Regions from separate parts of the Chryseobacterium sp. MA9 genome, predicted to be linked through region 2. Evidence: riboswitches for the same ligand, from Rfam matches in the RefSeq annotation. Region 2 holds a riboswitch; the other holds the start of a gene.
What was found. A riboswitch is a leader RNA that binds a small molecule or an ion and turns the genes downstream of it on or off. The one in region 2 is predicted to bind thiamine pyrophosphate.
Positions count from the first base shown of each region.

Region 1: another riboswitch for thiamine pyrophosphate. It lies ahead of pnuC (nicotinamide riboside transporter PnuC); the one in region 2 lies ahead of thiS (sulfur carrier protein ThiS).

Region 1 is NZ_CP075170.1:733,148-737,575, reverse strand. It holds gene KIK00_RS03335 (FecR family protein) at 1-135, opposite strand, end outside; gene KIK00_RS03330 (RNA polymerase sigma factor) at 282-776, opposite strand; gene KIK00_RS03325 (hypothetical protein) at 911-1,942, opposite strand; gene pnuC (nicotinamide riboside transporter PnuC) at 1,929-2,525, opposite strand; TPP riboswitch at 2,551-2,659, opposite strand; gene KIK00_RS03315 (alpha-ketoglutarate-dependent dioxygenase AlkB) at 2,749-3,360, opposite strand; gene KIK00_RS03310 (TonB-dependent receptor) at 3,796-4,428, shown strand, end outside.
Region 2 is NZ_CP075170.1:3,089,623-3,094,050, reverse strand. It holds gene panB (3-methyl-2-oxobutanoate hydroxymethyltransferase) at 1-785, shown strand, start outside; gene KIK00_RS14030 (hypothetical protein) at 789-1,103, shown strand; gene KIK00_RS14025 (RluA family pseudouridine synthase) at 1,115-1,795, shown strand; TPP riboswitch at 1,935-2,030, shown strand; gene thiS (sulfur carrier protein ThiS) at 2,088-2,294, shown strand; gene thiC (phosphomethylpyrimidine synthase ThiC) at 2,319-4,130, shown strand; gene KIK00_RS14010 (thiamine phosphate synthase) at 4,127-4,428, shown strand, end outside.

The DNA.
Region 1 (4,428 bases), 2.4 Mb from region 2:
TGCCCATAAAAACCTTTTTGCATTGTTTCTTGATCGGATTTTATTTTCAAGTCCGTTCCAGATTCGCTGATCTGCTGAATCTTTCATTTTCCTGTTTTCATCTTTAACTGATTTCCATTGATTTTCGAAATCCATACGCTCCTGTTTGATCTTTATTAGAGAATACGCAGGAAGTATACAATCGTCAACCTCTATTTTTTTGATTTAACGATTTGTTCATATTGGACTAAAGTTGACTGAAGCCAGATTTATGGAAAGAAATTTGGAATGTTCAGAATAACCTAAAAGAAAAAATTCAAATTCGCTCTCAGAAATTTCAGAACCTTGTTAACATGTTTTTCAACGGCTGTTTTAGAAATATCATTTTCCTGAGCAATGGTAAAAAGACTGAGATTCTGGATTTTATTTTTGATGAAAAATTCGCGGCTTCTTTCGGGAACCTGTTCCAGAAGACTTTCTATTTTTTTAAGCTGATCTTCCTGCTGTACCTGTTTTTCAATTTCTGAGCTTTCTTCATCCTGACTTTCCTGCGAGTTTTCAAGAGGAACGAAAATCATTTTTCTTTTACGGTAGAAATTGGAGATTTCCTGTTTGGCAGATTTAAAGATAAGTGCTTCGATTTCTGACGGAGAATGGGCTTTGGATAAATACTTCCAGACGTGCATAAAAATATCCTGAACAATTTCTTCAATATCCTCTTCTTCCGAAAGATATTTTGCCACAAAGAAATACACCCTGTGCTTGTAACCGGAATATATTTCTTTAAAATGATCCATTCTTTAATACGTCTTTGAACTCAAAACTGGTGGTACAAAAGTATCCAAAAGCTATGGCAATCGTATTAAATTTATATTAAGTTTAAATCCTTAGCAATAACTCATCACCGGATTTTCACAGATATATTTTCTGCTCAGAAAGAAAAATCCAAATTATCAGCGGAAGGTCTGAAATTGGAATGCATTGCGGCTGTAAAATAATCACAAAACACCTGATACACTGCAGAATTGGTATCTGTTGCGCGGATTCCAAGCTGTGTATAAACAGAAAGAATTTGATGGGATAATTTATGAACCTGCTCTACTCCATATTGATGAATCTCATGTTGTTGATCTTCAGAAATCTCTTTGTGATCACCGAGTATATTTTCTACTTCTCTGGCAATGGTTAATACTTTTTTTAAATGCTTTTCAACAGACTCTGTGAAACTTTTGAAATTGATCTCAGGACGAATAAGTTGTGCTTCTTCAATAAAATGAGAAGCCATTCCAAGATAATTCACCAAAAGTGTCAAATCTGCAAAAACCCGAAACGGAATGCTGTCCAGAATATCATTTGTGAAAAAATGGTCATACACAAAACTGTAATCTTCGCTTACGATAACATTTTCGATGGTAAAGGAATATGTACCACTGGCTTTCATTCCCATAGATGTCCAGTTGGGGATAATTTCAGTCTGTTCTTTCGGAGCAATGAATGAGTGAATGATCTCATTGCCATTGTCATCAATTATTGGTTTCCCGTTTTCTGTAATTCTGGCATTCAATGTGAAATGGGTCAGATGAGGTGCTCCTGTTGCAAAATTCCATAAACCATTAATCAGATAGGTATTATCATTTTGCTTTTCTGCAGTTCCGCCAACCATTCCGCTTCCTCCAAAGCAGGTTTTAGAATGGAAAAACAGTAACTGAGCAACTTCAGGTTTAATATTTCTGGAAAAATAATTGGCTCCGGCACAAAGCGTCAGCATCCAGCCAAAACTTCCGTCGGTTTCAGCCCAACTAAATAATACTTTAAGTCCTTCTGCAAAACGATAGCCGAGTCCTCCATACTTTTGGGGAACCCAGATCTTAAGCAGTCCTTCATCATGAATATGTTGTATCACCTTATCAGAAATTAAAGAAGCTCCCTGAAGTTCCTGTCTGATGTCTTTAGTACTCAGCATTAGCCTTGGTTTTAATGATTTTCTGCCATTCTATATATCCAGAAATAGCCACTAAAAATAAAAATGAAGTTAAAACAGCATAGAGATATAATTCTTTATGAATCATTAAGGGAATAGAAATAATATTACTTACATTCAATATTACCCAGTTTTCAATTTTCCGTCTCGCCATGAGCCACATTCCTGCCCAGGCAAAAGCACTTACTAAGGAGTCCCAAACGGGAACATCCGAGTCTGTAAAATGAGTAAGAAAGAACCAAAATAAACTAAAGGTTCCCAGAACAATTCCTCCGGTGATCCACTTTTCAGAAGCAGAGGTCACAGAGATTTGCATTTCAGATTTCTGTTTCCCGAATTTCCAGTACAGCCATCCGTAGATGCTCATAATCAGATAATAAAGATTTAAGGTAAATTCAGCATAAAGCTTGGAGGTAAGCATCACATACAACGTAAGCAAAATACCTGCAATTCCGAAAAGATAGTTGTTGACATTGTTTTTACGGGCCAGTAAAACCTGAATCACTGAAAATAAGACTCCGAACCATTCCGGTAAGGTAATTTGTTTTAAAATGTCCTGCATCATATTAATTGTTGGAAATCAAATGATGAGATGATAAGTAAGCAATCCCTACGCCGGCATTATCCGGATCAGGTGTGGAAATATATTCCTGGGTATCATCTCAGCCACTGTTATCTGTAGCACCCCATTGTTGAGGCAAAGGTGCAGCTTTTTTGTGGAAAAAGAAAGCAGTTCAGCCTTTTATTTTGAAATATAATTCTTCTATTTATCCTTTAAAATGAATATTCTACAGCTGACGAACCAACCGGAATGTAAGATTAATACGTTCCTTCATAGAAGTTACAGATTTAGCGATCCGATGTTCCCAATGTTCCTGCAGATCTCCTTTCATAATCAGCAATGAGCCATGAGGAAGAGGCAGGCTGTATTTACTCTGATGATGATCTTTTTTCCGGAAATCAAAATTCCTTGTCTGTCCTAAACTTAAAGATGCAATCACCGGACGGCTGCCATATCTGCTTTCTTTATCCCGATGCCAGGCAACAGAGTCATTATGATCCCGGTAAAGATTAAGTAATACAGAATTGAACTGATATCCAAATGTTTCTTCTATTCTTTGTTTTAAAGAAAGCAGTTCAGGAATCCATGGATTGGTCTCCAATTCACCATTACCCGAAGGATAAGCATTTTCCTCATCTCCATACCATACTGTTAAACGCGGAGTGAGTACCGTCTTATCATACATTTTCTGGCTTCTTTGTTTCCAGGGAGCCGTTTCAAGAAGATGAATCTTAAGCAGGTCAGCCTCTTCCTGATTCAGGAAATGTTCTCTGTACTCCAGAAGATCTTTTGGAAATTCATACAAATCTTCTGAATCAAACAAACTAAGCTGGGTCATATTTTTTAACTTTTAAGTAATAAATTGATTCTTCTCTATTAAAGTATAGCTATACTTTATTATTCATAGGTTTTCTATAAAACTTTTTGCTATCTGAGAAAACCAATAATGATACAAATTATATCTACAAATTTACTTAAAATGATACAAAATAAATCAAGCCAACAGAAATCATTCAGGAAAAGGCAAACAGTGATGAAGTTAACAGGAATCACATAATTATTTTATGCATTTAAATACACTTCCAGTTTATGATAATTCACTTTTATAACAAATTGTAAATTAAATATCTGAAATAATTAATACACTCAAAAAAAATGAGTAATAATGCATTATATGCACACAATAGGAAGTCACTTCATCAAGATTTAATACTTAATTCAAAAATAATTATCCATCTTTGCAGCCTTAAATTCAAACACGCTAGTTTATTTCATGAGCATTATTTTTAAAAAGCGACTAATTATAGCGCTTGTATTACCTACGGCCGCCCTTTATTACGGGCAGAGTACGAAGGATTCTTTAGAGAAATCAAAATCTATTGATGAGGTGATGTTGGTTGGTAGAAACCTTTCCCAAACAGCCAAAGAAAGAAAAACTCCTGTTGCAGTTTCCACCATCAAGGCAGCAGAAATTCAGGAGAAGTTAGGAAACAGAGAATTTCCTGAGATTATGAAGTCTACCCCATCCGTGTATGTTACCAAAGTGGGCGGAGGTTTTGGAGACAGCAGAATCAACATGAGAGGTTTTGATGGGGCAAACATTGCAGTGATCATCAACGGGCAACCGGTGAATGACATGCAGGGAGGTACTGTATACTGGTCTAACTGGACCGGGTTGGCAGACATTGCGAGCAATATTCAGATCCAGAGAGGTTTGGGAGCTTCTAAATTTGTAGTTCCTTCTGTAGGAGGAACGATCAATATTGTGACCAAAGCTACCGATTCTGAGCAGAAAGCAATGATCAAAGGAGAAGTCGGCAACGATAACTATTCCAGAATATCTGCGATGTACTCTTCCGGTTTAAAAAACAAATGGGGAACTACCGTATTGCTTTCCCGCTGGCAA
Region 2 (4,428 bases):
CGACTGAAACCTTGCGTAAAATGAAATTCGACAAGGAAAAAATAACAATGCTTACAGCCTATGATTTTACCACAGCAAAGATGGTAGATGCAGGTGGAGTAGACGCTATTTTGATTGGAGACTCTGCAGCGAATGTAATGGCTGGTTTTGAAACTACATTGCCCATTACGCTGGATCAAATGATCTATCATGCTCAAAGTGTGGTAAGAGGAACCGATAGAGCTTTGGTGGTAGCAGATTTACCTTTCGGAACTTATCAGAGTAATCCTGAAAAAGCACTGGAGTCTGCGGTAAGAATGATGAAGGAAGGTGGAGCACATGCTGTGAAAATTGAAGGCGGAAAAGAAATTTCCAAGTCTATCAAAAAGATCATCAATGCCGGAATTCCGGTAATGGGACATTTGGGATTAACACCACAGTCTATCTATAAATTCGGAACATATAAAGTAAGAGCTAAGGAAGAAGCAGAGGCTGAAAAACTGATTGCTGATGCACAACTTTTGGAAGAATTAGGATGTTTTTCAATCGTATTAGAAAAAATTCCGGCAGAATTAGCTAAAAAAGTAACTGAAAGCATTTCTATCCCAACCATCGGAATCGGGGCCGGAGCAGATTGTGACGGACAGGTTTTGGTTTATCATGATATGGTAGGGATGAACAAAGGTTTCAGCCCGAAATTCTTAAGAAGATATCTTGACCTTTATACAGAAATTACTGGAGCTGTTGCTCAGTATGTAAAAGATGTGAAGAATGTAGAGTTTCCAAACGAAAACGAAAGCTATTAATCCATGCAGAATCAACAATCTATCCAGGGAATATTATCTATCGCAGCACTGATTTGTCTTGCTGTGGGATGGTTTAATTTATTTTCCCCGGAAATCAATCATTTACTTTCAAGAAAAGTCTTTTATGTTCTCATAGGAGCGAGCTTCTTTATTCAGGCACCCCTGCTTACCAATAAAAACTTTGTATATGCAATGTATGCTGCTGCTGCAATCTGTGTATTGGGTGCATTCATTCCGGAAGGTTCAAAACTTTCAGCCGTTAAAACTGTAGGTCTTCTGGCAGGAATTATCCTTTCTTTATCCAATAGAAGAAGATAGACGAAAGAAATATGAAGGAGCAGATTATATATGAAGACAACCATCTTCTGGTGATTAATAAAAAGGTTGGCCAGCTTGTACAGGGTGATAAAACCGGAGATGAATCACTATTAGAATCCATCAAGAATTTTATAAAAATAAGAGATGCTAAGCCGGGAAATGTTTTTCTCGGCTTGGTTCATCGTATAGACCGTCCTACATCAGGACTGGTAATATATGCAAAAACGTCCAAAGCACTTTCCCGTTTGACACAGATGGTGAAAAACCGCGAAGTGAAGAAAACGTATTGGGCTGTTGTAGGAAAAGAAATGATTCCACAAACTCAAAGGCTGGTACACTATTTAAAGAAAAACGAAAAGAATAATAAAGCCATTGTTTTTCCAAAAGCTACGGAAGGAGCAAAAGAAGCGATTCTGACTTATAACGTGATCAAGACTTTGGATAATTACCTGCTTCTTGAAATAGATCTTGAAACTGGAAGACACCATCAGATCAGAGCACAATTATCTAAAACAGGAATTCCGATCAAAGGTGATCTGAAATACGGAGCACCACGTTCCAATCCTGATGGAGGAATCAATCTTCATGCAAGAAAGCTGGAATTTATTCATCCTGTTACTAAAGAAAATATTGAAATTACAGCTCCGGTGCCGCAGAATGATGCGATTTGGAGAGCTTGTGAGGAACAATAAGAGAAAAATAAAAATAGGCTGGGAGTTTTACACTTTCAGCCTATTTTTTTTGATTAAATAATTTCCAAATTCCATTATCGGGTTTCAAACAGTGTATTACAAAAAATTTTGCACATTCTAAAAAAATGTCTAACTTCGTTCCCAACTTTAGGGGTGTCTGTATCAACAGACTGAGACTTTACCCTTTGAACCTGATCTGGATCATACCAGCGTAGGGAAAAGTAGATGACTTTTGCTGTACATTCTATTGTACAATAATAGCCATTCCTAAAGTATATTTAAATTATTAGGAATGGAACTTATAATCAACCACACCCGAAAAACATTTGATGTACTTCCCGAAAATCTGGAAGCATTACTGGCTATGGAGCTGCCCGGAAAGAAAAAAGGCATCGCTGTAGCTCTCAACAATCGCATTATTCCCCTGTCAGTCTGGGCGGAAACCATCCTTAATAACAACGATTCAGTTTTAATCATTACTGCCACTCAAGGTGGTTAATTCTCATATTTAATACCAATATTTATGGCTCACTCCATTACATGTTCGCCATTTCCGAACTCAAAGAAAATCTATATTGAAGGTACATTACACCCTATCAATGTAGCAATGCGTGAAATACAACTTAGCCCAACCAAACTGACCAATGGCGGCTTTGAACATAATGCTCCGGTAACCATTTACGACACTTCAGGTCCTTATACCGATGAAAATGCAGTCATTGATATTCAGAAAGGACTTCCAAGAATCAGAGAACAGTGGATTCTGGACAGAAATGATGTGAATATCCTGGACGGAATTACATCTGAATACGGAAAAGCTCGTTTAGCAGATCCACGTCTTAATGAATTAAGGTTTTCCTATGATCATAAACCTAAAGTAGCACAGGAAGGAAAAGAGCTTACCCAGCTTTACTATGCAAAACAGGGAATCATCACTCCGGAAATGGAATATGTGGCAATCAGAGAAAATCAAAGAATAGAACAGCTTGATTCCGTATCCAAAGAAATGGCTTTTCAACATCCCGGACATAGTTTTGGAGCCAATACTCCGAAAAGCAAGATCACTCCGGAATTTGTAAGAGACGAAATTGCTGCCGGAAGAGCAATTATTCCCAATAACATCAACCATCCGGAAAGTGAGCCGATGATCATCGGAAGAAATTTCCTGGTGAAAATCAATGCTAATATTGGAAACAGTGCCGTTTCATCCAGTATTGAAGAGGAGGTAGAAAAAGCGGTATGGGCCTGCCGATGGGGAGCTGATACCATTATGGACCTTTCAACCGGAAAAAATATTCATGAAACAAGAGAATGGATTATCAGAAACAGTCCGGTTCCCATTGGTACTGTTCCCATCTATCAGGCATTGGAAAAAGTAAAAGGAGTTCCGGAAGATCTTACATGGGAAATTTTCAGAGATACCCTGATTGAACAAGCTGAACAAGGGGTTTCCTACTTCACGATCCATGCAGGCGTTTTGTTGAGATATATTCATTTAACAGCGAAAAGAGTAACCGGAATTGTTTCCAGAGGAGGATCGATTATGGCGAAATGGTGCTTATTTCATCATAAAGAAAGTTTTCTGTACACTCATTTTGAAGAGATCTGCGAGATCATGAAGAAATATGATGTGGCTTTCTCTCTGGGAGATGGTCTTCGTCCCGGATCTATTGCAGATGCCAATGATGCCGCTCAGTTTGCAGAACTGGAAACTTTAGGTGAACTAACCAAAATTGCCTGGAAACACAATGTACAGGTAATGATTGAAGGACCCGGACACGTTCCGATGCATATGATCAAAGAAAACATGGAAAAGCAATTGGAAGAATGCCATGAAGCTCCATTTTATACCTTAGGGCCTTTAACAACGGATATTGCACCGGGTTATGATCATATCACGTCCGGAATTGGAGCAGCAATGATCGGATGGTTTGGCTGTGCGATGCTTTGCTATGTAACTCCAAAAGAACATTTAGGTCTTCCGAATAAAGAAGATGTAAAAGTTGGGGTAATTACTTATAAGTTAGCTGCACACGCAGCAGATCTGGCAAAAGGTCATCCCGGAGCTCAATACAGAGACAATGCATTAAGTAAAGCAAGATTTGAATTCAGATGGGAAGATCAGTTCAACCTTTCATTAGACCCTGAAACAGCAAGAGCTTATCACGATGAGACACTGCCGGCAGAAGGAGCAAAAATTGCCCATTTCTGTTCAATGTGCGGGCCGAAATTCTGTTCGATGAAAATCACTCAGGAAATACGTGAATCTGCAGAACAAGGAATGCTGGATAAATCACAGGAGTTTATCGAAAAAGGGAAAGAAATTTATATATGATCCTAGTTATCACTACTGAATTGATTCTCCCGAACGAAACTGATCTTATTAATCAAATGTTTCAGGAAGGACTTGATTTGCTTCATATCCGTAAACCATGGCTCAGCCGCAATGAAATGCTTGAATTCATCACTCAGATTGATAAAACCTTTCATTCACAATTGGTGCTGCATACGTATTATGATCTTGGGAAGGAATTTAATATTTCAAGATTTCATTTCAGGGAGATTGATAGAAGGGAAGAAGCATATAAACCTTTTGTGGAAGAAAATACGATTTCAACTTCAGTACACGATAT